Regions from separate parts of the Robertmurraya sp. FSL W8-0741 genome, predicted to be linked through region 1. Evidence: riboswitches for the same ligand, from Rfam matches in the RefSeq annotation. Region 1 holds a riboswitch; the other holds the start of a gene.
What was found. A riboswitch is a leader RNA that binds a small molecule or an ion and turns the genes downstream of it on or off. The one in region 1 is predicted to bind cyclic di-GMP.
Positions count from the first base shown of each region.

Region 1 (16,099 bases):
CTGACGAAGAGATTGGCAGAGGACCTCATAAATTTGATGTCAAGGCATTTAACGCAAAATATGCCTATACGATGGATGGCGGACCACTCGGACAGCTTCAATACGAAAGCTTCAGTGCTGCTTATGCGAAGATCACCTTTAAAGGCAACAACATTCATCCAGGAACTGCAAAAGGTAAGATGATCAACTCCGGAAAAATGGCGATGGAATTTAACGGCAAGCTTCCTGCAAATGAAGCTCCGGAGTATACAGAAGGCTACGAAGGCTTCTACCACCTGCTCTCTGTCAATGGTGATGTTGAACAAACAACTCTTTATTACATCATTCGTGATTTCGATCGGGACAATTTTAACCAGCGGAAAGAAACGATCGTAAACATTGTTGAGGAATTGCGGGGAAAATACGGTCAAGATAAAGTCATTCTTGATATGAACGACCAATATTACAATATGCGGGAAAAAATTGAACCGGTCATGGAGATTGTCGATATTGCCCACGAGGCGATGACCAATCTCGGTATTGAACCAGTCATTGAACCTGTTCGCGGCGGAACAGACGGGTCGCAACTTTCTTATATGGGCTTGCCAACTCCTAATATTTTTACAGGTGGAGAAAATTATCACGGGAAGTTTGAGTATATTTCCGTTGATAACATGGAAAAGGCAACAAAAGTCATGATTGAAATTCTCCGATTATTTGAAGAAAAAGCATGATCACCGATTAATAGCGAAGCTTGAAAGCTTCGCTATTAATCCGTTATTGCCCAGCAATGTCATGCTTTTTTAATAATCAGAATTATTAAAAAATGTCTATAACTTTATTACAGGAGTGCTTTTACATGGAAAAGGCTCACGCACTATCATCTAAAGTTCATGCTGCAAAAAATCCCCTTCTCATCGCAGGAATTATTTTTGTTGCCTTTAACTTAAGGCCTACTATATGAGCAATAAAGAATATCTTTCTTGGCTGCAGCTCACTCTAATTCAATAAAGGAAGTGTATTTTCTTCCAGAGGTTGAAACCTTTCAAACGTATTTTCACTTTTCGACGAAACAACTGCCCATCGACATCAACGATGACGGAAAGCGAAATGTATGTTATGTATATAGTTAGAATCGAGGTGCTAATGATGAAGAAAAAAGAGATAGAATATAAAATTCAAGAATTGAAGTATGAATATATTCGCCTGCAAAACGATCTGGAAAAATTGGAGTTTGTGCAAGGAAAGCTTTCCCCACTAGAAAAGCAAATTAGTGAAATTGAAGAAGAATTGAAGGCCCTTCATAAACAGCTAGCAACTCTTTAAAATAGCCATTGGTTTTTTTGATATCCGGTTTGACATGAAACGCGTTTCATCATTTACGCTCTTATTATAAAGGATAAGGAGGCGTAAATGTGATGCTAGGATTAATCATTCTTTGTTTAATTATTTTATCTTCTTCTTATTATTGTTTAAAGGCCTCTGGCCAATCGCTGGATGTTCATCCATTTGAGAATTTTGATGATTATTTTAATCATAAGAAATGATTACTCAAAAACGACAACTTTAAAGGTGAAGTTTATGACAAATATTAAAGACTTAGCTAAAATGGCCAATGTTTCTGTTTCAACTGTCTCTCGGGTATTGAATAACCATCCATACGTAAAAGAAGAAAAAAGACTGGCCGTCTTAGAAGCAATTAAAAAATGCAATTATCAACAAAATATCAATGCAGTTCACTTAAGCAAAGGGAAAACACAGCTCGTCGGCGTCGTTCTTCCTTTTACCGATCTTCCCTATTTTGGACAGTTGTTAAAAGGCATTGCCAATCAGGCCCTTGAACATAACTATAAGCTCATCATATTCCAAACCAATTATATCGAAAGCCGGGAGCTAGAAGCGCTGCAAATGCTTAAACAAAAACAAATTGACTCATTAATTATCTGCTCCAGAACTTGCAACTTAGCGCTTATTCAAGAGTATCTCTCCTATGGTCCGATTGTTCTTTGCGAAAAGGTCGAGGATACTCATCTTGCAGCCACTTTCGTTAACCACTATCAAACATTTATGAAAGCATTGGATTATTTATATGAGAAAGGACATCGACGGATAGGCTATACACTTGGGAGAAAAACAGGAACAAATAGCCACGAACGACAATCTGCATACGCCGATTTCATAAAAAAATATCAGCTCCCTAATAATCCGGACTATATTATTACTGGCTGCTACCACTTAGAAGACGGCTCACAAGTGGTGCAAAGCATCCAAGCAATGTCAGAACCTCCTAGTGCATTGCTTGTAACCTCAGATCAAGTCGCCGCCGGAATCGTTGCATATTGTCAAAACCAGCAAATTGCAATCCCTGACGAACTGGCACTTATTGGCTTTGATAATCAACCAATTGCCAAAATGTTAGGAATTACAACGATTGAAATCCCAATTGAAGAGATAGGAAAAAACCTTTTTCTGCAAGCAATCAATGAAGAGATATCCTCAATTGAAATGGAAGCAAAGCTGATAGAAAGAGGAACAGTGTAGCAAACGTTCCTCTTTCATTTTTAATCGAAAAGCTTTGTTATATGTCGGTGTTGATTTTTGGCTCATTTTCTCTCTGATTCCATGAAGCGACAGAGAAAACTTGTTTTCTCACATCGCTTCATGGAATCAGAAGTTCACACAAAATGAGCCAAAAATCGTTTAATCAACCATATTGTTTAACAAAGCTAATCGAAAAGATAAACATCATCACCTACGGCAATATTTCCTGTTTTTATGACAGAAGCATACACACCAAAATAGTTATTTCTTTCTTTATAAACTGTCTTTAATAAGGATGAATCCAAATTACCGTCATTTGGATCAATATTGATAATCTGACACCGCTCGCAATGTCGTTTCACAATGATTTCAACCTCACCGATTTTTACCCTCTTGCCAAACCATGTCTCTTCAATAAAAGCTTCATTCCCGTCTAAGGAAAACACTAAATTAGGGCGAAACCTTCGATAGTCGACGTGCTTGCCCCATACTTCAGATATCCTTGTCAAAGAGGCTTCTGTTGTAATGAGCAAATGCTCTTCTTCAATTGCTCCAATCGGCACAGATAAAGGAGAATATTGAACCGGAGTTATTTCCCGGTTGGACAGACTCTCTAATTCGTCTTTTAATCCTTCCTCTCCCCATTTGTAAACATGGCCAGTCGGAGACTTTATTGTGAGTGATGGAAAACGCTCGAAACTTTCTTCTCCGGTAAATGAAGCATGATAGTTTGCAAGCTGCGGGATTTGAGTAAGAGTTAAGTATTTTCCCGGCCTCGAATGATCTAAAAAAGCGTGGCTTCGATCTCCATATACTCCATAAGATAGAATCTTTGTTTTTGAAACATTTTCACCACGAAAGGATTTTACAGGATGTCGTACAATTTCCTTTATTTTGCCTACTTTCACTTTCTCTCCTCCTTATGACCCTTTCTTCTATTTTACATATATCGATTGGATTTTGATACCTCCGCCTAGCAAAGGGAAAAACTATTACTACTATTACCACTATTACTTCGTAATTATTATTTCGAAATATAAAAATAATCCCGTTTATTTACAATTATACTAATATAACCCTTAAAGAATAGGAATTTACTCCTAATCCAACAAATTATTTTGACAATACAGAACTATTAAAAGTATTATAGAATAATGTTAAGGAGGATTCAGAATGAGTAATGAAATGAAACAGAAAATTGTGGAGAGCGTTCCTCAAAAGGGGTTTTTTGGTCACCCTAAAGGTTTGTTTACCCTCTTCTTTACAGAATTTTGGGAGAGATTTTCTTACTACGGAATGAGAGCAATCCTTGTTTTTTATATGTATTATGAGGTTTCCAAAGGCGGCCTTGGACTCGATCAGACAACAGCACTGTCAATTATGTCTATCTATGGGTCACTCGTTTATATGTCTGGCATCATCGGCGGTTGGCTAGCAGACCGCATACTGGGGACATCTAAAGCGGTTTTTTACGGCGGAATTTTGATTATGCTCGGTCATATTGCTCTCGCCGTGCCTGGCAACCTAATTTTATTCTTTATTTCTATGGTATTAATTGTACTCGGTACAGGATTATTGAAACCAAATGTCTCTAGCGTTGTCGGTGACATTTACAGCGAACAAGACAATCGTCGGGATTCTGGTTTTAGTATTTTCTATATGGGAATTAACCTTGGTGGATTCCTTTCACCTCTTATCGTCGGTGAAATCGGAATGAAGCATGACTTCCATTTAGGTTTTGCCATCGCAGCGATCGGAATGTTTATTGGACTTCTTCTGTTTGTTTTTACAAAGAAAAAGAATCTTGGGCTTGCTGGTACAATCGTTCCTAATCCAATGACAGCTACGGAAAAGAGAAAGACATTTACGATTGTCGGATTATCGGCAATCATTCTTGCCATCGCTATTGCTGTAGCGATTCCAATGGGGCTGCTTACGTTCGATAGCTTTGTTGCACTGATTGGGATATTAGGGATTGGCTTACCAATTCTATATTTCACAGTGATGTACCGCAGCAAAAAAACATCATCAGTAGAGCGTTCTAGATTATTGGCTTATATTCCGTTATTTATTGCCTCTGTAATGTTTTGGGCCATTCAAGAACAAGGCTCTACCATTTTAGCTAATTATGCGGACAAGCGTACACAACTTGAAATAGCTGGATTTTCGATTTCTCCAGCATGGTTTCAATCTTTAAACCCATTGTTTATCATTACTATAGCTCCTATTTTTGCTTGGATGTGGGTCAAGCTTGGGAAGCGACAGCCAACCATTCCTCAAAAATTTTCATTTGGGTTATTATTTGCGGGTCTATCATTCATCGTCATTCTTATACCTGGTTATTTCGCCGGTACGGATGCACTCGTTAATCCATTATGGCTAGTGCTTAGTTATTTCATTGTTGTTTTAGGAGAATTATGCCTATCACCAGTAGGACTTTCAGCAACGACAAAGCTTGCACCTGCCGCTTTCTCGGCGCAAACGATGAGCCTGTGGTTTTTATCCAACGCAGCAGCACAGGCAATCAACGCACAAGTTGTAAAATTCTATACACCGGAAACGGAAATGGTCTACTTTGGTATAATTGGTGGAGTCTCCATCTTATTAGCCGTCATCCTCTTCTTATTTGCTCCAAAAATCCAAGGATTTATGAAGGGGATAAAATAGGGCACTGTGCTCTTTAGAAACTGGCGAATAATAAATTACTATAGTCTAGCGATTATTCAAAAGAAATTTGAAAGAGCTCATCGTCTTACAAACAAGATGAGCTCCGACTAACATTTAGGAATAGAAATGTGCTATCAATTTTTGATTAACTTAATATAAACTTAAAAATCTTAAATTTGATCGTGTTATGGCCGGATTTAGAGGCTCTCCCTAGATAAGAATCATTCACCATCGTCAATTTTTAATTTTCTTTGCTTAATTATTTTTAGAGTGTCAACAATTCAGATTTGTACAAGGCTAGTAAAGCTTGGCCCTATAAAAAAGAGGACTCCCATTTAAATCCTTTAAATGTAAGTCGTCTTTTTCTAATTTTACTTGCGATTTTATCCCATGTTTTATTTCCCACTCAAATACCTGTACTCTCTCCTTTAAAAAGAGCGATGTCTTTTTTTGTAAATAATAAAAGATGCTAAAACGATGACAAAAAAGGCACCGAGCTGCCATTGTTTAAAATCCCCATCTATTACTATGGCAATAAAACTAATAACACATAAAATTACGGCTATTTTTATATTCATACTCCTACCTCCATCACTAGTTTTAAAAAAGTTGATAGTAATATACGATTTATTCCATTTCTTGGTCCTCATCAAAAATTAGAATATCTACAAGCATGTAAGATTATAATTTTTTGTTTTTGCCCCTCAGATAGATTATTTCCTTTCCTCTAAATTACTACGGAATTATTGGATATTTCAACCAACGAGTTACATAATTCACAAATTATACAATTTTACCATTTGTTTACATTTTAAAGAATATTGATAACTTAGTAATAAGATAATTATTTTCTCTTTTATAACTGGATAAATACTAAAGGTGCATGTTTTAAAAAAACATGTTCTTTGGGAGCAGGCATACGATTACGGGAAGATGTAAAGGAAACAAATGCGCTCATACTCCGTCCTCTGCTTTGGTTATCAACGGTTACAGTGAAAAAACGTACAAAAAAAGACAAGCCCATTGCTTTAGGCTTGTCTTTTTCATGCAGAACATATGATTGAAATCTATTATTTCTTCTCATCTTTTTTTCGATGATTCAGATCGATAACCAGCTCTCCAATCCCCATTGCAATCAATCCATTAAGCAATGCGAATAATGGTATTGCTGTTTCTCCACCATGTTTTGAGAAAATCGACATCACGACTAAAAGGCTGCTAAATAATACAAACACCAACCCTAATATATACAACGCACGCCCGACGAACATTCTCTTCACCTGCTTTACAATTTATACGGAGCATTTGCCTCAACAATATTGTTCAAGCCGAGTTACTTGTGAGCTATACGAAAGCCCTGCATTCTTATTTCGATGCCTTGACTGTCTTAATTTTCGTAATAAAATAATAGTATTTATAAATGACTACTAAAATGAGAATCACTCTTACAGACCATTTGTCGACGGTAAAGAAAGCAATCGCAATCATACTGTCGGCAAATAAATTTAACGTTATTTTTTGCTTAAGAGTCATCGTTTTATTGGTCACAAACTCCTCTAAATGCTTCTTGTATATCGTCGTTCCTTTAAACCACACCGCAAATTTTTCCGATCCTTTTACAAAACAATAGGATGCTAATAGCAGCAAAGGTGTCGTCGGGATAACTGGTAAAATGATCCCTAACAGACCAATTCCTAAACTTACAAACCCTGCACAAATTAATAAAAAATTAGTTACTTTTTTGATACAATCACCTTCAAGACAAGTTTACTGATCTTTATTATAAACGAAAAATCGATCAGGCGTCCCCAATCGATTGTTTCGGTCATTATTTTTGCCCAGTATAAATATGAACGGCATCTCTTAGAAACGCTGCCATACCAGGCTGTTCCTTATCATAGTATGCTGTGAATCTTTCATCTTCAACGTACATTTGAGCAAGCCCTGCATGTGCCTCCTTACTGTACTCTGTCCAGTAATAGGTGAGCCAGCGCTTATGCAGTTCCGCTGCCTTTTGAGCCAGTTCACCAGCAGGATCTCCTGTTGCAAAAGCTTCCGCCAGAGCTTCCCTTACTTCCGCTTCAAGCTTTGTCACAGCCTCATAATCCTCTTGACTCATATTCATCAATTTTGCATTTGATTGATTCACCGTGTCTTCCCCATATTTTTCACGAATTTCTTTCCCGTATTTACGCTCATTCTCATCAATCATTTTCTTCTTAAAGCCTTCAAATTTTTCCTGGTCGCTCATATTCATTCTCCCTTCTGCTGAAGCAATTGTTTTCTCTACATTTGTGATGAGTAAATCCAACTGCTTTCTTTTTTTAAGAAGCTGTTCTCGATGCTCGTTTAATGCTTTTTCAGCATCGAAAGAAGGTGCAGTCATGATTTCCTTAATCGTCTCTAACGCTATGCCCAATTCACGATAAAACAGGATTTGCTGTAATCGATCGACTTCCTTTTGACCGTAGATGCGATATCCTGATGAATTAACTCTTGCCGGTGTCAATATCCCGATTTGATCGTAATAACGCAGTGTTCGAGAACTGACTCCCGCCAATTGAGCCAATTTCTGCACCGTATATTCCACAATCGTTCACCTCCTTCTGTTTACACGATAAACCTTGACGTAACGTAAAGGTCAATAGGTTTTCTTAAAAATTTTTCTTCATCTATAAAAACAGGAATTTCAATCAGGTTTACCGAATAATTAATGAGATAAAAGGAGCTGAGATCATTTGTATATTCCCTCTTATTTTAAAATTGACGACAAAGCGACTATGCTTTCCCTTATAAAAGATTATAGCTTTGCAACACTCTTTTCAATCCATGATGGCATCCCAGTAGCTACTCATTTACCACTCATATTGAACAGGGATAACACCTATTTATATGGACATTTTGCCCGACCTAATCCACAATGGAAGGACATAAAAGCTCAAACAGTATTAGTAATTTTCCATGGTCCCCATTGCTATATTTCACCGTCCTGGTACGAAACGAACCAAGCTGTTCCAACATGGAATTACGTAACGGTTCATATATATGGTGAGGTTGAATGGGTCGAAAATGAACAGGAGTTAAATGAATCTCTTCATGAAATCGTGTCAAAATACGAACCTCCTAATAGCCCGTATAACTTAGAAGAAATAGATGATGCTTTTCTTTCTGGCATGAACAAAGGAATCCAAGGATTTAAAATAAAAATCAATAAAATGGAAGGAAAAGCAAAATTAAGTCAGAATCATCCGGAAGAGAGGCAACGTCTTGTCGCAACTAAACTGGAACAAAGTTTACGGACGGATGAACAAGAGATTGCAAAATTAATGAAAGAAAACTTAAAGAAAGAGTTATATTAAAAGCCGTGACTGCTTTGCCACGGCTTTGATTTATTTGATCCTGATTTTTTCTTCTCCATAAATCCATTCCGGAAAGAAGGAGAGTTCTAACGTTAGCGGATTAGGTTGGCTTTTCAAATGGGGAATTTGTACCCCTATTGCTGCATATCCTTCATCACGATATCCAGACCAAAAGCTTGAGTCAATATCGATTTTCTTTCCTTCTCCATTAACTACTTCATTAAAAAGTCCGTACGGAAATTCTTTCTCCGTATATAAGTTAACCCTGATCTCATTCGTGGATACAGTGAGATCTCTCAATTTATTTCCCTTAGGCTGTTCGATGATTTCTTCCTTTTCCGTATCAATCACAAGCGAACTATCTTCTTTATCAAGTGCTTGAATTTTATTGAAAGCAAGATAAAGTTCTTCCGGCTCCTTAAAATAATTGCTTTGCAAATAGATGAGCCATTCATCTCCCGAAAGTACATTTTTAGTAATTCCATTTTTGATTTTTGACCATGTCTCTCCATTCCCATCGACAAGGCGGAGATCTTCAAACTCCAATAGCTTCTTCGTGTTGTTCGGATCCAGTTTGACATGGACACCAACCCTTAACGGATAAACAGTCGCCTCTACCAAATGAATTTTCTGTCCTTCGATTGTTACTGTTTGATTAATCGCATACGTCTTTTTCGCTTTAATCTCTCCTTTTAAAGTAAAAGGAAGGTTGTACGTATCACCTTTCAATTCTATCTCGAGCTGCAACTCTCTTTCAGCAAATGGATTTTCAAAGAAATATTCAATCGTGCCGTTAAAGGTTTTTTCCCCTTTTTCGGAATAATGAGGTGTACCGAAGGAGTGTGAGCCATACTTCACTTCCTCCCCTTTCATATTTTTCAACACGACATTTTCCATCATGATTTCCGTTTGCTTCTTTTCTGAATTTATCGTATAAAAAAGGACCAATCCATGCTCATCCACAATAGCCCCATCAATGACTACCTCCATCCCATTCTTTTTCTCCGAAACTTCAATCGGCTCGTAATAGTCATGTTCAATCGCCGTCATTATTCCTTTATCATGGCGGATCAACTCGACGATTTTCTCCATTCCAGGAATCTCAGCAATATAGTTCGCAAATGCAGGTGACACACGAATGGATGTGAAAAAAATGAAAAACAAGGCTGCAACCACCGCAGCATTCAACCACCATTTTTTTCGCTTTTTCTTATCAAATTGAGCTTTGCGGAAACCAGCTTCAATGGCTTCATTGAGCTTATCCTCATTCAAGGCTAATTGTTCCAGGTTTTGATTATATTTCATGAGCTTTTCCTCTTCATTCGAAAACATTTAGTTCTCTCCCTCCTCGGAAAATTTCGATCTCATCTCTTGCAGTGCTTTGTGAAGCCATGTCTTAATCGTCCCTTCTGGACAATCCATGGCATAGGCAATCTCCTTTATTTTCAATCCATGTAAATACTTAAGAGTAAGCAGCTCTCGAGACCGTGAATCTAAGCTTTGCAACACATCCTCTATTTCCAATGCTGAATGAGACTCTGACACCCCTTGCGCTTGTATATAATCCTCATTCAAGACTTCTCGCTTTTTTTTCTTCAGTTGATCTTGGCAATAATTGATCATAATTCGCATCAGCCATGTCTTAAAGTAGGCTGGTTCTTTAATTTTTCTAATGCTCTTGTAGGCCCGATACGTTACTTCCTGAATAGCTTCAAGCGCTTCTTCTTCATTTTTTAAAAAAGAAAGGCCGGTTTTATATAAATCTATTTTGTACATTTTCATAAGCTCTATAAAAGCAGCTTCATTTCCAGCAATTGCTTTTATAACAAGCTGTTCATTCGTCGTCAACTCATTCCCCCCTACTCTGTATATATTAGACCGCCAAACCAAAAAAAGGTTTTAACATTTTTTTCGAAAAATATGGCATATAGTTGCATTTCATGTATAATTATTCCGAATCGGATTTAATTCTCATTAATAGATTCAAAGTCAATCGTATCATAGTCTTTACAAATATTTGCAAGAGGGAGGTTGCCATGTTTTGAAAAACGAAACGATTATTCAATTTCAGCATGTAACAAAACAATATGATGACGATCCACCAGTCCTTAATGATGTAAGTTTTGAGATCGAACGCGGGAAGTTTTACACACTGCTTGGTCCGTCAGGTTGTGGAAAAACAACGATTTTGCGTTTAATCGCAGGATTTACAGAAGCTTCAAAGGGCGAGATTTACTTTAATGGAAAAAAGATCAATGATGTCCCTGCCAACAAAAGACAGGTGAATACGGTTTTTCAAGACTATGCTCTTTTCCCTCATCTAAATGTGTACGAAAATGTTGCATTTGGATTACGGATAAAAAAGATGAACCAAATTGACATAGATCAAAAGGTAAAGGAAGCTCTTAGCTTTGTGAACCTCAAGGGCTATGAGAATCGAGAAATTAAGGAAATGTCAGGCGGTCAAAGACAGCGTGTCGCCATTGCTAGAGCGATTGTGAATGAACCAGAGGTCATTCTCTTGGATGAACCACTCTCAGCACTTGATTTAAAGCTCCGCTATGAAATGCAGTATGAACTGCGCGAGCTGCAGCAGCGACTTGGAATCACATTTATTTTTGTCACCCATGATCAAGAAGAAGCACTCGCCATGTCGGATGAAATATTTGTCATTAACGAAGGAAAAATTCAACAAAGTGGCACACCAAAAGATATTTACGATGAGCCGATTAACCGCTTTGTTGCCGACTTCATCGGAGAGTCTAATATTTTGAAAGGACGAATGCTTGACGATTATCTTGTCGAATTTGTCGGCAAACGGTTCGAGTGTGTAGACCAAGGATTGGACAAAAATGAAACAGTGGAAATCGTCATCCGTCCTGAAGATTTAGAAATTACCAGCTTCGATAAAGGAAAGCTGCAAGTGCGTGTTGATTCACAGTTATTCCGTGGCGTTCATTATGAAATTAGCTGCTATGACAAGGACGGCAATGAATGGCTTGTCCATTCTACAAAGGCAGCAAATGTTGGGGATGAAATCGGCCTTTACTTTGACCCTGAGGCCATTCACGTTATGCGCTTGGGAGAAACAGAAGAAGAATTTGATAAACGATTAGAAGCTTATGGCGATGGAGATGATAGCCATGGAGAATAAGCTCACCCGCAATCTATATATGGTCCCTTACGCATTGTGGATTGCCTTGTTTGTTATTGCGCCGATTATTCTTGTCCTTTATTATTCCTTTTTTGATATTGAAGGTAATTTTTCGCTTATAAACTACCAGAATTTTTTCACACCTGTGTATTTGAAGATGACATTAAGTTCCTTTTGGTATGCCTTTTTAATCACCCTATTTTCGTTATTGGTCGCATACCCAACGGCTTACTTACTAACGAAAACAAAGCATAAGCAATTATGGCTTTTATTAATTATTGTACCTTCTTGGATCAATTTACTCTTAAAGGCATACGCGTTTCTTGGAATTTTCGGTACTTACGGTGTGACAAATAACTTTTTAGAAGCAATTGGAATCGGAACACAGCAAATATTATTTACGGACTTTAGCTTTATTTTTGTATCGGTTTATATCTTTATTCCGTTTATGATCTTACCGATCTTTAATGCTTTAAATGAATTAAATCCAACATTAATTGACGCGGCGAACGATTTGGGGGCGTCAAGATGGACAACATTTCGCCGTGTCATTTTCCCTTTAACACTTGATGGCGTAAAAGCAGGCTGTCAGGTTGTCTTCATTCCTGCGTTATCTCTATTTATGCTTACTCGTTTAATCGCTGGAAACCGAGTGATTACATTAGGTACAGCAATTGAGCAGCATTTTCTTGTCACACAGGATTGGGGCATGGGGTCGACGATTGCGGTTTTCTTAATTATTATTATGTTTCTGTTTATGACAATAACAGGTACTAGAAAGCGGGGTATATAAGTTGGAGAGAAACATATCCCCTTTATCGAAAATCTTTTTATTCATCATCTTTTTCATTCTCTATGCACCGATTTTTTTCTTAGTGTTCTACTCTTTTAACAGCGGTGGAACGATGTATAACTTTGAAGGCTTTACATTGGATTGGTATAGGGAGTTATTTCAGGATACAAGGCTTTTAATTATTGTCTTAAACACGCTTGTAATCGCGCTTTTATCCGCATTAATTTCGACGATCATCGGTGTTTTAGGAGCGCTAAGCATTTATCAAGTAAAGAAACGTCGGGCGAAAAATACGATTCTTTCATTAAATAATGTCTTGATTGTCAGCCCGGATGTTATTATCGGAGCCTCCTTCCTTATCCTATTTACAATGGCTGGAATTAAGCTCGGTTTTTATTCCGTTCTGCTTTCCCATATTGCCTTTAGCATTCCCATTGTCGTGTTAATGGTTCTGCCAAAACTAATGGAGATGAGCCCTACATTAATTGACGCCGCGCGGGATCTTGGTGCAAGTAGGTGGAACGTGCTGACTAAGGTCATTTTGCCTTTTATAACGCCAGGGATATTTGCTGGTTTTTTCATGGCATTAACGTATTCACTCGATGATTTCGCCGTCACTTTTTTCGTAACGGGAAATGGATTCTCCACTCTTTCCGTCGAAATTTATTCTTTAGCACGCAGAGGTATTTCATTAAATATTAACGCTCTCTCCACATTATTGTTCTTGTTTACCATTCTCCTTGTCGTGATTTATTACTTTATTACGCAGCGTAACAAGGCTCAGGTTGGAGGGATTCGCAAATGAACAAACTAATCCGCGTTTTTGCAGCTGTCGTGATTGCATCCCTGCTGTTGCTGTTTGCAATCAATCGCTTAAATTCAGCAGTAGGCTTCTCAAGCGACAATACATTAACCATTTATAATTGGGGAGACTATATTGACGATGACTTAATTGACCGTTTCGAAGAAGAAACAGGCATGAAAGTCATTTATGAAACCTTTGATTCAAATGAAGCGATGTTAACAAAGATTCAACAAGGTGGAACAACATATGACATCGCTGTTCCATCAGAATATATGATCGCAAAAATGCTGGAGGAAGACTTGTTACTGCCATTGGATCATTCAAAGCTGCCTAATCTTAAAAATATTGACGAGCGCTTCATCGATCTTCCATTTGATCCAGGCAATAAATTTTCTGTTCCTTATTTTTGGGGAACTGTCGGTATTGTCTTTAATCGGGAAATGCTTGGTGACATGGAGATAACAAGTTGGAATGACTTATGGGACCCTGCATTTGAAAATGAGATTTTATTAATTGATGGCGCCCGAGAAATTATCGGCATGGGCTTAAATAGCTTAGGCTATTCCTTAAATGATACAAATGTCGACCATTTAGAAAAAGCAAAAGCAAAGCTTGATACGCTTACCCCAAATATTAAGGCCATTGTTGGTGACGAAATCAAAATGCTCATCGCTAATGAAGAGGCAGCAATTGGCCTTGTCTGGTCTGGCGATGCTGCAGATATGATGTGGGAAAATGAAAACCTCGATTATGTCGTTCCATCTGAAGGCTCAAATCTTTGGTTTGATAATATGGTTATTCCTAAAACAGCGAAAAACATTGAAGGTGCCCATCAGTTCATTAATTTTATGCTTGATGCAGAGGTTGCTGCCCAAAACACTGAATGGGTAAGCTACTCCACCCCTAATAAAGAGGCTCTTCAATATATGCCAGAGGATATGGTTGAGGATGAACGCTTTTATCCGTCACCAGAGCTAACTGAAAAACTTGAGGTCTATGAAAATCTTGGCAAGAAAAACTTAGCCTTATACAACGATTTATTTCTTCAATTTAAAATGCATAGAAAATAGAGAAAACACATCCTGTTTAAAAATAAATGGGTTCCTAGTAGACTGAGTCAATTTTATTCATTCCACATTATAAAAAATAGGTCTTAAGTGATATAAATCACACTTAAGACCTATTTTCGACAAAATCGTATTAATTTCAAAAAAAATTTCAAAAAATCCCCAAAAAATAGTCAATATATGTCGAAATATATAAAATTATGGGTTATAATAGTTCAATAAATGATTCTATTTCAGCAGGAATATAGGTCGTTGACTTTTTCAAAAATAATCATATAGACCTATATAGACCAAAATGAAATTGATTCGACAATTAAATAAGGTTAATTTGGCAAAGCCATTGAAAAATGGGGACGCAAAGCTATAGGGGCTAAAGTATTCACATACCATGCCAGCCAGTTGCATGAAGAAAGACATAGTTGTTTTTATGATCCCTCATGCGTTGAGGGATTTTTTATGTTGAACATCATTTGCTTCCTTGATTACGGTCCGCTTTGCAAATAACTTAATAATTTCGTTAAAGGGGAATGTATCTTGAAAGTATTGACTCAATCGACACGATACGATTTACTGCGTGCTCAATTTAACTTGGATTCACAATCCGCTATGAATGATGAAATGAGAAACTCACTTAATCGAATTTTTTCGTATGTGTTTAACCACACAAAAATCATGTATCTTGAATTTATCGACGAGAAGGTTTGCTGCAACTACATTAAATTTCATCATGCTAACCAGTTCGAAGAAGTCAGTTACATGGAAACATTAAAAGATATTAAAAACTTTAACAATTTTATTCAAAACATAAAGTCAATAAAAAATGCACCAAATATAAAACCTTCTATTATCAATTATTCCTTCTGGATGAGGTTAGATAAATAATTTCTAAAAAAGCGGCCTAAACGGTCGCTTTTTTAATAAGGAAAGACAAACGGCTAATTACGTTGTAAAAAATGTAATCAGCTGCTTGTCTTCAAAACAAAAAGGATACGTAATTTTGAATTTTCTTACATCAATTTGTCCGTCCTGCCGCTTATCCCGAGGTTGTTTTTCCTCTGAATCCCAGCAAGAATAAACTTCAATTGTTTCTCCCACTTGCAAGTGCTCCTTTAAATAAGCAAATAATTCTCTAAAACATTTTTCATTGCATTGATACTGAATACGGTTTTGAAAATAATCCTCCCCAGTCAACTGAAAAGAACCGTCTAATTCATACATATAACGCTTATTGATGGGTAAATCCTTTGCTAAAGCTGAATCCCGCAGCTCACTAACTGTAATAAAGGCAAAATCGATTTCCGTTTCGTATACCTTAACCCACTCGTTTTCAAGATCGGATAAATCCAAAACATTTCTCAAATCATGTTTATTTTTTGGCTTTGGAATGTCTCTCATCTTTTTTAGAGTATAATTTTCCCCAAAACTCCCTAAAAGGAGCGGTTTATCCGCCCCTAAATAATGGTATAGTGTCATATAATCAGCTCCAACAAATTAGTTCATCACCCATTTATCCTTTAAGAAAAGAATTCGACCAATAATGAAAAAGACAATAATACATGCTACATTACTTCCCACTACTAAAAGGATATGTCCTAAATCAATTACACCAAACATTAGCTCCTTTATTAAACTATATAAGTTTAAAATTGGAATAACAAAATGCTGCATCGTCAATTCATTAACTCCTGTACTAGTTAAAAGCATCATTGGTAAAATACTTAACATCATGATGGG
Region 1 is NZ_JBBOQG010000001.1:4,189,863-4,205,961, forward strand. It holds gene pepT (peptidase T) at 1-713, shown strand, start outside; gene NST02_RS20465 (SE1832 family protein) at 1,129-1,305, shown strand; gene NST02_RS20470 (hypothetical protein) at 1,395-1,526, shown strand; gene NST02_RS20475 (LacI family DNA-binding transcriptional regulator) at 1,561-2,520, shown strand; gene NST02_RS20480 (MOSC domain-containing protein) at 2,706-3,428, opposite strand; gene NST02_RS20485 (peptide MFS transporter) at 3,694-5,187, shown strand; gene NST02_RS20490 (hypothetical protein) at 5,616-5,765, opposite strand; gene NST02_RS20495 (hypothetical protein) at 6,258-6,458, opposite strand; gene NST02_RS20500 (YbaN family protein) at 6,553-6,933, opposite strand; gene NST02_RS20505 (MerR family transcriptional regulator) at 7,016-7,777, opposite strand; gene NST02_RS20510 (FMN-binding negative transcriptional regulator) at 7,926-8,546, shown strand; gene NST02_RS20515 (DUF4179 domain-containing protein) at 8,577-9,851, opposite strand; gene NST02_RS20520 (sigma-70 family RNA polymerase sigma factor) at 9,879-10,394, opposite strand; gene NST02_RS20525 (ABC transporter ATP-binding protein) at 10,588-11,700, shown strand; gene NST02_RS20530 (ABC transporter permease) at 11,690-12,493, shown strand; gene NST02_RS20535 (ABC transporter permease) at 12,495-13,298, shown strand; gene NST02_RS20540 (ABC transporter substrate-binding protein) at 13,295-14,368, shown strand; cyclic di-GMP riboswitch class I at 14,686-14,772, shown strand; gene NST02_RS20545 (hypothetical protein) at 14,900-15,247, shown strand; gene NST02_RS20550 (hypothetical protein) at 15,305-15,838, opposite strand; gene NST02_RS20555 (ABC transporter permease) at 15,857-16,099, opposite strand, start outside.

Region 2 (16,099 bases), 210 kb from region 1:
TACTAATCAGTCTCATGACACTTCTCCTGTACAACTTTATTTACCGGCTCTATTTTAAATTCGTGAATCTAGGTGCTTAGAACTCAGAAAAAATACGCACTTCCCCTTACGCATCTTCCTGATTGGTTAAAATAATCGGACCCTCTTTTGTAATCGCGATCGTGTGCTCATATTGAGCAGAATATTCTCCATCGATCGTACGGGCAGTCCAGCCATTGTCGTCCATCTTCATTTCATACTGTCCAATGTTGACCATCGGTTCGATTGTAAAGACCATGCCTTCTTTAATACGAGGTCCTTTTCCCGGAAGGCCGAAATGAGGCACATCAGGTTTTTCATGAATAACGGAGCCAATACCATGCCCGATAAAATCACGCACAACCGAAAACCCTTCAGCTTCCACATAAGTCTGGATGGCATGACCAATATCACCAATGCGGTTGCCAACCTGCGCTTGTTCAATTCCTTTATATAGTGCTTCCTTTGTTACTTGTAAAAGCTTCTTCGTCTTGTCAGATACCTCCCCAACTGCGTACGTCCAAGCCGAATCCGCTAATGCTCCATTTAAATTGACCACCATATCAATCGTCACAATATCGCCATTTTTTAAAGGTTCTTTCCTTGGAAATCCATGGCAAATTTCATCGTTTATACTTGCACATGTTGCATACTCATAACCTTTATAGCCCTTTTGTTCAGCAGATGCTCCCTTTTTTGCCAAAAAGGAATCGACGAACTCTTCTATTTCCCAAGTTGTCACTCCCGGTTTAATCATCTTAGCAATTTCTTTATGAACAGAAGCCAACACTTCTCCAGCTTTTTTCATCATTTCAATTTCTCTTTGTGATTTTAAAACAATCATCGCTAGTCCTCCTTCATACAAGTACAGATGTACCTTTCATCATTGTAATACTTTTCATGTAACAATCACAATAATTTCTATTTCATACACCTTTTAATAGGTGTTAAATTTTCTATTTGGCAATATTCGGCTTTTACTACAACTTTGTACACCGGGAAATCGACTCATTACCCATTGTTTTAGTTATGTTCATCATACGATTATTGGCTCATTCCCGTGCAAATTACTGCCTGTCCACGGGAACAAGCCAAAGGGTCAATCGAGTTATTTAAAATGTGTCTTATTGGGCATTGTCACAATTGAATGAATATTCTACTATGTAAATAAATATTATTTTCTTACTATGGATAGCTGAAAAATTCGAAAGAACTTTTCGTTCTAAATATGGAACTGCTTTTGAATATTTGCTATTATTAAATTATACATTTTGATAGGATGTGTGATTCATGATTGGTGATCGTGTAAAAAAACTTAGACTTGAAAAGAAGATGTCTCTTTCAGAACTTGCTGAGCAAGCTGGAGTGGCTAAATCTTATTTAAGTTCTTTAGAAAGAAATCTACAAAACAATCCGTCGATTCAATTTCTTGAAAAAATTGCTGGCGTTCTCCATGTTCCAGTTGATTACCTAATCCATGAACACTTAAATGATGAAGAGCTCGATTCAGAATGGATTAAAATCGTAAAAGAAGCTATGGACTCTGGTATATCCAAAGAACAATTTAGAGAATATCTTGAGTTTAATAAGTGGAGAGCCAATCAAGGCAAATAACAGAACTAATTGAAGCTAGACTAAATAGAAGCTAAACCTGCAGACTGCCCGCAAACGCTTGCTTTCTCTGTTGCTTCGCCTTGCCCGGTGCCCAATAGTAACTCTGCTCCTCCCAAGGCTTCGCTCCGCGAAAGACAAACTTTTTCACTCAGTCTGAAAAGGGAACTCTTTGACTTTGTCTAAACTCTGAAACCTGTTCTATTAAAAGAACAGGTTTTTCAATTTTATGCTAGGTAACTAAAGCGGTGATGATCTAAAATGTTAGTCTAAAATGAAGTCAGAAAAGATACATGTAAATGATTAATAGTTTAATAAGTAGAAACGCAAAAAAACTTATTGCTTTACCGTATTTTTAGCAAGAAACTCTCGGATTTCCTCTTTCTTAATTCCTAGTTTCTTCGCCTCTTTAATTAGTTCCAACCATTCCATATCCAAACCTTCAATTCTTCCTTTCATTTCTATCACCATTTTTCCCCCTAAAATCCGGCACGAATTTCAGCAGTCCAGCCGTCATAGTACTTCTACCTTAGACCTGAGACTTTGCGTCCCTATCTTTCAATAGGTTTGCCCTTTTCTTGCGTCCTTTATTTTTTCTGAAAGTAATCCCATTTCTAGTCTACAGCCTTTCAAACAATAAAAGTGTAACTATTTGTCAATATTTAAAATTTTTTACATATTATTTTTAAACAATTTTCGCCATCTAGCAACATAAATGCTCCAGCTACTATATGAATAAATAGTAGAATGTTCTTTATTTCGCAATTATTGTCGAAAGTCTTTGCCCCATTCTCGTAATTCTAAAAGGAAAAGCATTGACAATTTGAAATCTTTCGTTATTATTTCATACTTCAAAATGCTGGACCTAATTCGTCTTGTTTACTTCGGACTTGCTTTCACGCGTCAGCGATACAGGCAATTTTTTAATGAAAATCTGCTCGAACGTAACCGGATCAAAGAACGGATGTGCCGTTAAATCATTCCCACACTCAGGACATAACCAAGTCCCGAACTCACTGCTACTAAAAGAAGGTTTATGACACTTTTCACAATTTTTTCGATACAACAGCAACATCCTCTCATTTGTTCTTTCAAAATCACCAAATGTTCTTTATTGCGAATTTAATATAATTTTAATCTTTTTAAAATGTTTTTGAAATATGGAAATTTTGTCATTTTTTCGTTTTAACGAACGTTTTTCTCTTTATTTCGTCCACATCCTTCAAATATCTTACTTTTTACATTTTATTTCATTACTTGGCCAAATATGTCAAATGGATAAAAAAATTTTGTTTAGGTCAAATGAATCAATTTTACAAAATTTTCAAACATATATGTCTGAATTATCTAAATAATACTATAATAATAGTAATAACCTTTTAAAATATATGAAAGGTGGTATTGAAATGACTTTTTTTCATATTTTGAACTTCGCGATTCCAATTGCCTCCATGGTCGGGCTAGGTATATTACTCGATCGGATGTGCAAGCCAACTAAAGATTAGGGCTCTGTGATTGGCTCATTTTGTGCAGACCAAGCTTTTATAAATCCCCACTGACAAAGTTATGTTTGGATAAGAAAACCAGTTAAATATCGGTCTTTATTTCATTTTATCGGTCTAAATCGAAATATTTCGGTCTTTATACAAATATATCGGTCAAATCAGTCCATATATCGGTCTAGGCATGATATTCATCAACTAGCTACGTAGATACACTCATTGAAAGTGGTATACACCACGGCAAAATCTATCATTTTCTCAGCAACAAAAAATAGTGCAAACCAATCAGGTCTGCACTACTTTCTATTTTTATTTTTAATCCGATGTTATTGGCAAAATAAGTACTTCAACACGGCGGTTTTTTGCCCTGCCTTCACTTGTATCATTACTTGCTATCGGTTGAAATTCACCGAAGCCTTTAGCACTAAACCATGCCGGATCAAGCTTTTCGTTTTTTAAAACAATTTTCATAAAGTTTATTGCCCGCATGACACTTAATTCCCAATTGGATTCAAAGTGAGGATTACTAATCGGGACATTATCTGTGTGTCCGCTAATAATGATATTGCGCGGCGGACTCATAACAAGGAGTTCAGAAATTTCATTTGCCGTATGAATATCTTCTTGCCGCACTTCTGCACTACCGGATGCAAATAAAACATTATCGCGTATTGTTAACAGTAAACCTTCATCAGTTAATGAGGTTTCAAGCTTATCCGTGAGATTATTTTCATTAATATAGGCATTTACTTTCTTCTGAATATTTTCTAATTCTAATTGCTCGATTCTGGCCGCTGTACTTTCCTTATTCTTTTCTGCTTCAATATCGTCTAATGCCTGTGCATCCTCTTCAGGCATTGGATTTGGATAATCCAAAATACTCGTTCCACCGGTAAAAGCTTGATTAAAAGCCTGTGAGAGCTGTTCTAATTTTTGCGCATCTATCGTACTCATAGAAAATAAAACGATAAACAATGCCAATAGTAGCGTTAGAATATCTGCATACGGAATCAGCCACGATTCATCTACATGATCATCATGCTGTTCCTTTTTTCTGCGTTTACTCACCGTTCTTCTCACCGCTTTCCTCTAGGAAGTTCTTCCTTTCACTGACTGGTAAGTATGAAGCTAATTTCTGTTCAATTACTCTCGGTGCTTCTCCCTCTAATATCGATAGTACACCTTCAATCATCATATACTTTAATTTTGCTTCTTTCTTAGATTTTCGCTTTAATTTATTTGCAAAAGGATGCCAAAGAGCATAACCTGTAAAAATCCCTAACAATGTTGCAACGAAAGCAGCACTAATCGCATGACCAAGTGCATCAATATCACTCATATCTTGTAATGCAGCAATTAGTCCGACAACAGCACCTAATACCCCTAAAGTTGGCGCATAGGTTCCTGCTTGAGTAAAGATAAGAGCACCCTGATGATGTCGTTCCTCCATCGCCTCTATCTCTTCCGTTAGAACATCACGTATGTAGTCAGCACTTTGACCATCAACAGCTAAAGAAAGGCCGTTCTTCAAAAATTCATCGTCAACCTCAGTGGTTTTTGCTTCTAATGCAAGAAGCCCTTCTTTACGAGCCAATTGTGCCCACTCTGAAAACATTCCAATTAATTTGACTGGATCCATTAATTTTTTTTCTGTAAAAATAATACCGAATAATTTAGGTACCTTTTTTATCTCTGATGTAGGGAATGCAATTGTCACAGTACCAATCGTTCCCAAAATAATGATTAATATGGCAGCAGGGTTTACCAATACGCCTACCCCTACACCTTTTAAAACCATTCCTACTCCAACACCAATAACTGCAAGAATTAACCCAATTAACGACGTTTTATCCATTATTGATCCACCTATCCCTTATGCAACTATTTGACTATGCTTTATATTTCAAGGTTTTCCAGTAAAAGAAAGATAGTTTCTATCCTAAAGACTGCCCGCAAACGCTCGTTTTCTTCATTGCTTCGCCTAGTCCTCTGCCCATTACCTACAATGATAACTTCGCTCCTCCAAAGGCTTCGCTTTTGTGATGCGACAAATATTTATAATCAGCCTAAAGGGTGATGGCTATCTATCATTTTTTACTTTGTCCAAACTTTGGTTTCTATCCTATCATTTATTTCGACAAGAACCGCAAGATTTTTAGTTTTCGCGACAATTTTTCGAAATAATCATCACGAACGCTCAAAAATAGGTGTCAACAATGGGAAAAAGGAACCAAATTCTTAAGAGAGATTATTGGAATGGAAAGATTTATAATAAATAATAGTAGAATCGAATTGACCATTTGCCGATTTTGCATAATAAGGAATTTTACCAGCCTGAATATAAGCAAGAGAGGTATACAAAATATTAGAAGGATCTCCTTCTCTTGTATCAAGGACTAACAGTGATCTTCCTTCTTCTCTCGCTCGCTTTTCAGCTGCTTTCATTAGTGCCCGCGCTACCCCAATTCGGCGATAATTAGGAGCGGTCATGAGTTTCGCAATTTCGGCTCTGTGCATCCCACTAGGCTTCATACATAAATGCAACTGGATGCTGCCCGCAATTTGATTGTTTATTTTTGCTACAAATAAAACAACATCTCGGTTTAATACATTCCTCCAATATTTGTTTGCAACAGAAAGTTGCATTGGAGGCAAAAACCCAATTGAGGCACCATCATCCACTACCTGTACCAATAACTCCGAAAGTTCATTCACATTCTCTTCCATTGATTTTATCTGCTCTATTCGAATATTCTCCACAAAAATCACCTTTGCTTTCGATTATTTGATTTTAAATTACCAATAAAAACAATTGATAGGCAAGCTAATTGTAAGTCTATTTAACATGAATATTGCCCATTCTTGTTACTGAATCTCACCAAAAAAAGAGGGCAAGCTAAAGAACAGAAAGGGGGGTGAAAGATGGCTAGAGGCAAGGAGTTCAAGCAAAAACGAAAAGGGCATCCAGGAAAATTCCCTGAAGGGACACTAGTTGAACGCAAATCAAAAGATGCGATTGGTGATGAAGAACTGATCGTCGTTCAAGAAGCGTTTAAAAACCGTTTTGAAGAAAAAGAAGTTGAATAAAAAAACATTTTTCCCTTAACGAAACTTCCTCACCTTCAAAACGTAATCATTATAGATATAACTATCTAAAAAGTGCGCCTTCAAGCGTATTTAAAGGAGGAAGGACAAATGCTGGTATCTACAACACCAACATTACAGGGAAAAGTCATTGATCGTTACTTAGGAATTGTCACGGGAGAAGCAATAATGGGGGCCAATGTCGTTCGCGATTTCTTAGCAGGCATCACTGATGTCATCGGTGGACGCAGTAGTGCGTATGAAGATAAGTTGTCTGAAGGTCGTGAAATTGCCATTCGCGAAATGGAAGATCAGGCTCGCCGACTCGGCGCCAATGCTGTCGTTGGCGTTGACCTTGATTTTGAAACATTACGCGACGGCATGATGATGTGTGTTGCTACCGGCACCGCTGTATTTATAAAAGAGCAATAATAAAACGCCGAAAAGAGGCGGTTTTTGCTACCCGTCTCTTTTCAATCTTTTCATAAAATGGATAACGCCAATATCGCCGAACACACTTTCACCACTTTTCTCAAATCCTAACCTTGAGTAGAATTTGATCGCAGGTAAATTTTTTGCACCTGTTGACACAATCATCATTGGCCGAGACTCCCACTTTTTTTCAATATACTCAACCATCTGTTTGGCAATACCTTTTCGAAAATAAGCAGGATGCACCATTACCCGATGGAGATCAATCACATCTTTCACAATCTTAAATGATAACACCCCTACTAGCTGTCCATCTATAAAATAACCAATAAACGCCTCACCACATTGCTTTAATTGTGCGAGCGTTTCTTTTAATGGAGGGATCTCATTAGATCCGATTAGCTCTGCTTCGACCTGATAGGATCTCTTCTGCAATTCCAGTACTTCCTTACCATATTCTTCAATCAAAAATTCCTTAATCATTTAAACCTCCTAATACGACCCCATTACCATTCTTCTTTATTATCCGTTATACTAATAAGGAATATCAAAAAGGAAATAAAGGTGAACAAATGAAATCTTTAGTACTTGCTGAAAAACCAAGCGTTGCTCGTGAAATTGCCCGCGTTCTTGGGTGCAAACAATCTCATAAAAGTTACATCGAAGGAAATCAATATATTGTTACTTGGGCGCTCGGTCACTTAATCGAATTAAAAATGCCTGAACACTACGATAAAAAATATCAAAATTGGAATCTTGAGGATCTTCCCATTATTCCTGAGCAAATGGGTACAAAAATTATGAAACAAACGAGTCATCAGTTTAAAGCTATCGAGCATTTAGCAAAACGCAAGGATATTAAGGATTGTATCATTGCAACAGATGCTGGTCGAGAGGGTGAACTTGTTGCCCGCTGGATTTTGGATAAAATCCGTTGGCAGAAACCGATAAAACGCTTGTGGATCTCGTCCCATACGGACCGTTCTATTAAAGAAGGCTTCCAAAAACTGAAGCCTGGGAAAGAATTTGAGGCACTTTATCAATCTGCCGTTTGTCGTGCCGAAGCGGACTGGCTGATCGGATTGAATGTCACTCGTGCATTAACGACTAAATTCCAGGAGCCCCTATCCGCTGGAAGAGTACAAACCCCTACCCTCTCTCTTATTTTAGAAAGGGAAAAAACAATTCAAGGTTTTAAGCCGAAAGAGTATTGGACGATTGAAGCCCAAATCGGACCATTGAAAACAAGCTGGGAAGAAAATGGCGAGAAAAGCGTTTTCGCTCTGGAGAAAGCTCAGAGTATTGTCGAGAAGGTTAAAGGCCAAAAAGGTAGTGTTCAAGCACTCAACCGAAAGGAAAAAAGTGAGCAGCAGCCACTGCCTTATGACTTAACAGAGCTTCAAAGAGATGCTCATAACCGCTTTGGCTTCTCTGCGAAAAAAACGCTGTCTGTATTGCAAAAACTTTATGAACAACATAAACTCGTTACCTATCCAAGAACCGATTCGCGCTATTTAACAAAGGATATGGAAGGAACGATGCTCGATCGCTTGCAAGGATTGGCATCCAGCTATCGAGACGAAGTTAAGCCCCTTATCGCAAATAAAGGGAAAGTGTTGGCGAAACGAGTATTTAACAATGACAAAGTCAGCGATCATCATGCGATTATTCCAACAGAAGAACGCTCTCACTTAAGCGATCTTTCCAATGATGAACGAAAGCTTTACGACTTGATTGTTAGGAGATTTCTCGCCTTATTCCATCAGCCTTACAAATATGAATCAGTAAAAGCCATTATTGAAGTAAATGGTGAAACTTTTACTGCCAACGAAACGGTTATTATTGATCTAGGTTTCAAAAAGCTTACCCAAAAAGAAACAGCGACTGACATAAAAACGCTTGGAGCGATTGCAAAAGGGCAAAGCTTTACTGTGCAAAGTGTAAATTTGGAGAAAAGGCAGACAGAGCCTCCTGCAAGATACTCTGAAGCAGATGTCCTCACGCAAATGGAGAAGTATGGGCTCGGAACACCTGCTACTAGGGCGGAAATTATCGAACGGTTAATACAAACAGAAGTAGTCGAAAGAAAAAATGGCCGCTTCTTCACGACCGCAAAAGGAAAGCAATTGATTGATATCGTAAACGAGGAATTAAAATCCCCTGAACTTACAGCAAAATGGGAAAAAGAACTTGAGGCGATCTCCAGAGGAAAAAGCAGCCCTAAACAGTTCAAACAAAATATTCGTAAACAAACGGAACAGCTCATTTCTGAGATTAAGAAAAGCAATCAAAAATATAAGGCCCATAACCTAACTGGCTCAAAATGCCCGGAATGCGGCTCATTCCTTAAGGAAAGAACGACAAAAGAAGGAAAAATGCTCGTCTGTTCAAGCCTTGATTGTCGTTATCGAAAAAGAAAAGATCCGAAGCTCTCTAATCGCCGCTGTCCTACTTGTCATAAAAAAATGGAGATGCACGAAGGAAAAGCCGGACTTTACTTTCAATGCCGTCCGTGCAACGTCGTAGAAAAAGCTGAAGGAAAGAAAAAAGCAGTAACAAAGCGCGAAGAGCGTAAATTAGTGCAAAAGTATTCACAGCAGGATGATTTTGGCACAAGCCTCGGGGATTTATTGAAGGCCGCGATGGAGAAAAAAGACTAATCTTGAAAAAACAAGTTTTTATTGCTTGATTTCAGACTTTAGACAAACTCGATTGATCGAATTTGTCTAAGGTCTTTTTTAAATGAAGGATAAAAGAGCCTAGAGCTAGTTGTTTAGAGGAGATGATCTGAGCTCATGGGAGAGTATCGTTATACCAGCGTGGTTTCACTTTCCAGTCCAATTATGCCTTGCCGTTGCAATAGCGGCAATACGAAACGCCACCGGAAACTGCCTAGTGCATAAAAGCAATGAAAACTTATCGCCATTCCGATTAAAGACAAGTTCAGCTGCCTTTTGTCGAAAAACTGCTGCCAAATTTTTTCTTGTATTTTCCTTGTAAAAGATTGGTTGTAAGTCGTATCATATTGGGAGTATGATTTTTCCTTAAAAAGGATGTTTTTTATATAATAAAGAATCGAGGATATCATCATGAGAATAAGAGATTGGGATGTAAATTTAAAGATCCGTCTATTTGGAGAAGCAGCGATGAATATTACCTTCTGGATGTTTTTTCCCTTCCTGACAATCTATTTTGCAGAAGCCTTCGGGAAAGGAACGGCCGGCTTTTTACTCGTCCTTTCTCAAGCATTCTCAGTCATTGCTAATCTATTAGGTGGGTATAGCGCTGATCGCTTTGGACGTAAAAAAATGATGGTTTTATCCGCATTTGGCCAAGGCATCTGCTTTTTAATTTTTGCGCTGACGACATCTCCAGCTATTGGATTTATTGCTTTTGCTTTCGTTAGCTTTTTCAGTTCAATCTACTGGCCAGCAAGCCAAGCGATGGTAGCGGACGTAGTATCCGAAAAAGAGCGTAGCAATGTCTTCGCTGTTTTTTACACATCTATTAATATCGCGGTCGTTGTCGGTCCCCTTCTAGGAGCAATCTTTTACACTAAATACTTTTCAGAGCTCCTGTTTGTTTGCAGCATTATCTGTTTGGGCTTAGCCCTTACACTGGCAAAATGGACAACAGAAACAGCACCTGCCGTTTCCCGTCAAAAACAATTAGATGGCAGATGGTATCATTTTTTGTTTAAACAATTTAAAGACTATGGAATTATATTTAAAGATAAAATCTTCATGCTCTTCATGGCTGCAGGGGTATTAGCATCCCAAACTTTCATGCAGCTCGACTTGCTTTTTCCGCTCTATATTAAAGATGTTGTCCACAATCAAACCCTCTTGTCATTTGGTGATTGGACATTTAAGGTAGGCGGAGAACAGGCCTTTGGCATTGTTCTTGCTTTTAATGGTTTATTGGTCGCAATCTTCACCGTATCTGTCACAAAATGGATGAGCAAATATTTAGAGCGAAATGTCTTTGTCCTTTCTTCTGTTATGTACGCCATATCAATCCTGCTTTTTGGACAGACACAATGGATCTGGGGATTATTGCTGGCAATGTTAATTTTCACATTTGGAGAGTTAATGGTCGCTGGATTGCAGCAAAGTTTTATTTCCAGAATCTCTCCAAAGCATATGCGTGGACAATATTTCGCAGCAGCAAGTCTCCGTTACACGCTCGGCAAAACAATCGCACCAATGACAATACCCTTAACCGTGTGGATCGGATACCAATGGACCTTTTTCGTCCTATCTCTACTCGCCTTAACTAGCGCTTGCTTGTATTGGCTGATGTTTTCATTTATCCAAAAAAGGAAGCCATTATATTTCCACTCCAATGTGACTGAGTGAGCATTTGTTTGGTATAATATGATCTGTGAAAATATCATTTCTTATCATTTATCTTAAATAGAATTGAAAGTGAGTGTTCAATTATGGGCCGTAAATGGAATAATATTAAAGACAAAAAGGCGGCAAAAGACGCTAATACAAGTCGCATATATGCTAAATTCGGTCGGGAAATTTATGTAGCTGCCAAACAAGGTGAGCCCGATCCAGAAGCAAACCAAACTTTGAAATTCGTATTAGAACGCGCAAAAACGTATAATGTACCAAGACATATTATTGATCGGGCAATTGAAAAAGCAAAAGGTGGTTCCGAGGAAAACTACGATGAGCTGCGCTATGAAGGATTTGGACCAAATGGCTCCATGGTCATTGTCGATGCTTTAACGAATAACGTTAACCGTACAGCATCCGAGGTACGCGCTGCCTTCGGTAAAAACGGTGGAAATATGGGTGTCAGCGGATCTGTATCCTATATGTTTGATAAAACAGCCGTTATCGGGGTTGAAGGCAAAACGGCCGATGATGTGTTGGAACTACTTATGGAAGCTGACATTGATGTACGTGACATTCTAGAAGAGGAAGACTCCATCATTGTTTATGCGGAACCAGACCAGTTCCACGCTGTGCAAGAAGCTTTTAAAAATGCAGGAGTTAGCGAGTTTACAGTAGCAGAATTGACAATGCTTGCACAAAACGATGTAACTCTTCCAGAAGATGCCCAAGCACAATTTGAAAAAATGATTGATGCATTGGAAGATCTTGAGGATGTACAGCAAGTTTATCATAATGTAGATTTAGGGCAATAATTCGGCGAAATTCACTGATTCAGACCGTAGCCAAACTAGATTTCATCAAAGTTTGGCCTACGGTCTTTTTTGATATTGAATATTCATTAATTAGGAGTTATGTAGAGGTGATAAAAAAATATACGCACGCCTTAAAGAGTCGATTGAACAAGTTGTTGCGGTTGCAAAAGAAAAGCCCACAGTATCCGATGAACAACCTTAAGAGGGATTAAAAACAAGTCCATGCAGGTAATGCTTACTTTTAGTGCCATGAACTTAAAGAAATTGGCTAATTGGACTTGGCAGCTTGCTTGAGTAGGCTCAAACTAGTTGATTGGAGTGGAAGGTGCTTGGGATTTACGGACTGGTGAGACCCCGCAGGAGCGTCTGCTCCGAGTACTCTTGATGCCTTTGTCGACAAACTGAGTCGGCGAAATTCGTCGATTTTTTTCTATATTCAAAAGATCAACTTATTAGACTGAATAGTTTATTTTTTCCATCATAAACGGTATGATAGAACTGATCTCACGATTACCGAATTTTTTCTAAACTTTGCAATGACAAATTAACAAAGGAGAATACCTATATGAATGACTTTCAAAGAAATTTAGAAAAATATGCCGAACTCGCTGTCAAGGTTGGCGTCAATATTCAAAAAGGGCAAACTTTAGTGATCAACACCGCTCTAGATTCAGCAGAATTTGTACGTCTTGTTGTGAAAAAGGCCTATGAAGCAGGTGCGTATAATACGATTGTCAATTGGAATGATGATATCGTTTCCCGAACTAAATATGACCTTGCACCGGACGAAGCTTTCCAGGAATATCCTGAATTTCGTGCGAAAGAAATGATCGATTTGGCGGAAAACGGCGCTGCCTTCATGTCTATCGTTTCATCTAGCCCAGATCTGTTAAAAGGGGTTAATCCCGAGCGAATCGCTAACTTCCAAAAAGCATCAGGAAAAGCATTAAGTACATATCGAAAATATATTCAATCAGATAAGGTGAGCTGGACAGTTATTGCAGCTCCATCGCAAAAATGGGCAGAAAAGGTTTTTCCTAATGAAGAACCAGAAATCAGCATTCAAAAGCTATGGAATGCCATTTTCAAAGCAACTCGTGTTGATCTAGACAACCCAGTTGAAGCCTGGAAAAAGCATGATCAGACCTTGCATGAAAAGGTCAATTATTTAAATGCAAAACGCTACAAAAAACTGCACTACAAGGCACCAGGAACAGATTTAACAATTGAACTTCCTGAAAAACATCTTTGGGTGGGCGCAGGAAGCGTCAACGAAAAAGGGTATGAATTTATGGCCAATATGCCTACTGAGGAAGTTTTCACAGTCCCTCACAAAACTGGTGTAAATGGGACAGTTGCCAGTACAAAACCATTAAGCTACGGCGGCAATTTAATTGATAATTTCTCTGTTACTTTTGAGAATGGACGAATTGTTGCTGTCAAAGCAGAAGAAGGAGAAGAGATATTGAAACGTCTTGTCGAAACAGATGAAGGCTCTCATTATCTAGGTGAAGTTGCTCTAGTCCCTCATAATTCTCCAATTTCACAATCAAATATTTTGTTTTACAATACTCTTTTTGACGAGAATGCTTCAAACCATCTTGCTATCGGAAGTGCTTACGCATTTTGTATTGAAGGTGGAAAGAAAATGTCAAGCGAAGAACTTGCCGAGAACGGTTTAAACGAAAGTATCACCCATGTTGATTTTATGATTGGTTCTGCTGAAATGGACATCGATGGAATTAATGCAGACGGCTCAAAAGAACCGGTCTTCCGCAAGGGCGATTGGGCGTTTTAACAAGCATGAAGACGGTACATGTTTTTGTATCGTCTTTTTTTATGACAACCTTTATTGAATATTGCATTGTTGTTAAGTTTATGGGAGGATATTGGTAGAATAGATAATATAGTAAGCACATAAAAGGGGGGAATCCACTTGGTCCGATTGCATATTACGGTAAGTGGAAACGTTCAAGGAGTTGGGTATCGCTATTTTGCGCAAATGAAAGCGTCACAATTTGGGATCACTGGATGGGTCAGAAACCTTTCAGAAGGCGGGGTCGAAATTGTTGCAGTTGGTGACAGAGAAAATCTTGAACAATTTATGGACAGCTTGCGTGAAGGAAACCCTTTTTCTAAAGTAACTGACATTAGCTTTGTCGAACTGGAAGATACAGAACCTTTTCATTCTTTTAAAATAAAATATTGAAAGCTCTTTCTAAGCCATTCTCATGTAGAAAGAGCTTTTTTGTTTACAAAGCAGAATCCTGTATAGCAATCCTCTTCGTCAACAAGCTTCCTAGAATGAAAGCTGCTAATGACAGCAATACTGGAAACGTTATTGTGTGCATCCCGAAGGCATTTGGCAAAAAGCTATGAATCAAAATATACGAAGCTACGCCCACAACCATTGATGACAATGCCCCATACTGTATTCCCTACTTGCCAATATAGGCCAAGGACAACAGGCCAAATAAACGCTGCTTCTAGTCCACCAAAGGCAGTAAGCAGAAGCATTAAGATGAAGCCTCCAACACAGCTATAAAAAAACAAGCGGGCAGTCCCATAACATAGGAATAGTTTGCAATAGGCCCAGATCCCATTCCATAAGCAAAAGCAAACCACCAAAATTAATAATAACAAGAATAATGCCTATTACTGCTTCTCTATTTGCAATTTTAAATCGAGGCTCCGCACCCTCCTTATTTTTCTTCACTTGGCTCTCCTTTCGCAGGCTTAAGCCTTTTGTGCCTGCATAACCAGTTAGCTCTTTCGCCCTATTAATTGTATATCGATTATATTTTACATTATAGTAAAAGAAATCTCACACCCATTCAAAAAAATCGACATGTTTATAAGGAGGATTTATATGTGGAATGAATTTAAACAGTTTGCGATGAAAGGAAACGTCATAGATTTGGCAGTTGGGGTTGTAATCGGAGCAGCTTTCGGACAAATTGTTACTTCGCTTGTCGAAGATTTAATTATGCCTTTAGTTGGTCTCTTAATTGGAGGATTAGATTTTACCGAATTTGCTGTGACGATTGGTAAGGCTGAAGTTAAATACGGCCTGTTCATCCAAAATATCGTCAATTTTTTAATCATTGCTTTCTCCATTTTCTTAGTCATCCGTGTCATTAATCGCTTGAAACGCAAAGAAGAAGTAAAAGAAGAGGCGCCAAAAGTAGATACAAAAGAAGAGCTTCTAAAAGAAATCCGCGATCTATTGAAAGAAAAATAAGCGGTCTTTCTCTTTAATTAAGCAAGGACAAAAAAATCGTGTGTATTACTTTAACGAAGAAGAATTCCGGAAAAATTGTATTAATTCCGGAATTTTTCTGCTTATTTCCAAAAAAAGCAGACGTATTTCCGGAAAAATTACATTAATTCCGAAATTTCACCCTACAATTTTTGATCGTTTTAAAGCACATTAATTATAATTGAAAACCTTTCCATCAGAAAAGTCTTTTTTACATATTGATTGTATTGGAAAAATTAAGGTTTGTCACTACAGCCCGTTGTGGGCACAAATTGGAGAAGGAGCCTTTGAATCTCTAATAGGAAATTCGTGACCGCTGCATGTTTGTTTCCATCCCTTTTATGGTCTTGCACATGGATCGTATACCAAATATGTATGGCATGAAGACCTTCTTAGAGCCCATTTTGTTCACTTTTTGGTTGAATTGCTGGAATGGCAGTTAAGCCAGCATGTGTTATATAACTATGAAGAACCATACCAATGACCACTAACATAATTCCCATCCAAGACATAAGAGATGGAAATGCAATCGATAAAAATAGCACTTCCCCAACTAGCGCAAATAATACTTCCATAGATTGTGTCGCCTCAACGGAAGCAAGCTGCTGCATATTATCTTTAACCATATCTGTTGCTTTAAAAAATAAAACGGTTGCGATAACTCCCGAAAACAAAGCCACAATTAATGATTGAAAAATTTGATTTGCACTCGGTAAGCCGACAGTTGTTACCCCATATATGGATAAAAAAAGCCATAATGGCATACTCGCTAATGTCATTCCAAGCACTCTTTGAAAAACATCGAGGCGTCCATCAGCAATTACCATCATTTTTCGGTTTCCTAATGGATAAGCAAAAGAGGCAATAATAACTGGAATAATTCCTAGCCAAACTTCTTTAGCAGAAAGCTGACCAGCATGCTCAATCTGCATAAGAGCTATTCCTGCAAGAATAATAAGAGAGAATAATAATCCTTTAACAGGAATCTTTCCTCTCATCTTTGTCACTCCAGTTGCCGTCCTCACCGTTTCG
Region 2 is NZ_JBBOQG010000001.1:4,400,459-4,416,557, forward strand. It holds gene NST02_RS21445 (HD-GYP domain-containing protein) at 1-16, opposite strand, end outside; gene map (type I methionyl aminopeptidase) at 107-862, opposite strand; gene NST02_RS21455 (helix-turn-helix domain-containing protein) at 1,309-1,632, shown strand; gene NST02_RS21460 (anti-repressor SinI family protein) at 1,966-2,100, opposite strand; cyclic di-GMP riboswitch class I at 2,127-2,211, opposite strand; gene motB (flagellar motor protein MotB) at 3,447-4,199, opposite strand; gene motA (flagellar motor stator protein MotA) at 4,192-4,986, opposite strand; gene NST02_RS21475 (GNAT family N-acetyltransferase) at 5,370-5,891, opposite strand; gene NST02_RS21480 (hypothetical protein) at 6,054-6,218, shown strand; gene NST02_RS21485 (YbjQ family protein) at 6,327-6,647, shown strand; gene NST02_RS21490 (GNAT family N-acetyltransferase) at 6,675-7,130, opposite strand; gene NST02_RS21495 (DNA topoisomerase III) at 7,220-9,307, shown strand; gene NST02_RS21500 (MDR family MFS transporter) at 9,737-11,005, shown strand; gene NST02_RS21505 (YebC/PmpR family DNA-binding transcriptional regulator) at 11,089-11,808, shown strand; partial or broken gene NST02_RS21510 (transposase) at 11,921-12,102, shown strand; gene NST02_RS21515 (aminopeptidase) at 12,374-13,606, shown strand; gene NST02_RS21520 (acylphosphatase) at 13,745-14,017, shown strand; partial or broken gene NST02_RS21525 (sodium:solute symporter family transporter) at 14,061-14,334, opposite strand; gene NST02_RS23820 (hypothetical protein) at 14,325-14,411, opposite strand; gene mscL (large conductance mechanosensitive channel protein MscL) at 14,678-15,049, shown strand; gene NST02_RS21540 (DMT family transporter) at 15,460-16,099, opposite strand, start outside.
Region 2: it holds a riboswitch for cyclic di-GMP, as region 1 does, so the genes downstream of both, NST02_RS21460 (anti-repressor SinI family protein) here and NST02_RS20545 (hypothetical protein) in region 1, are expected to answer to the same signal.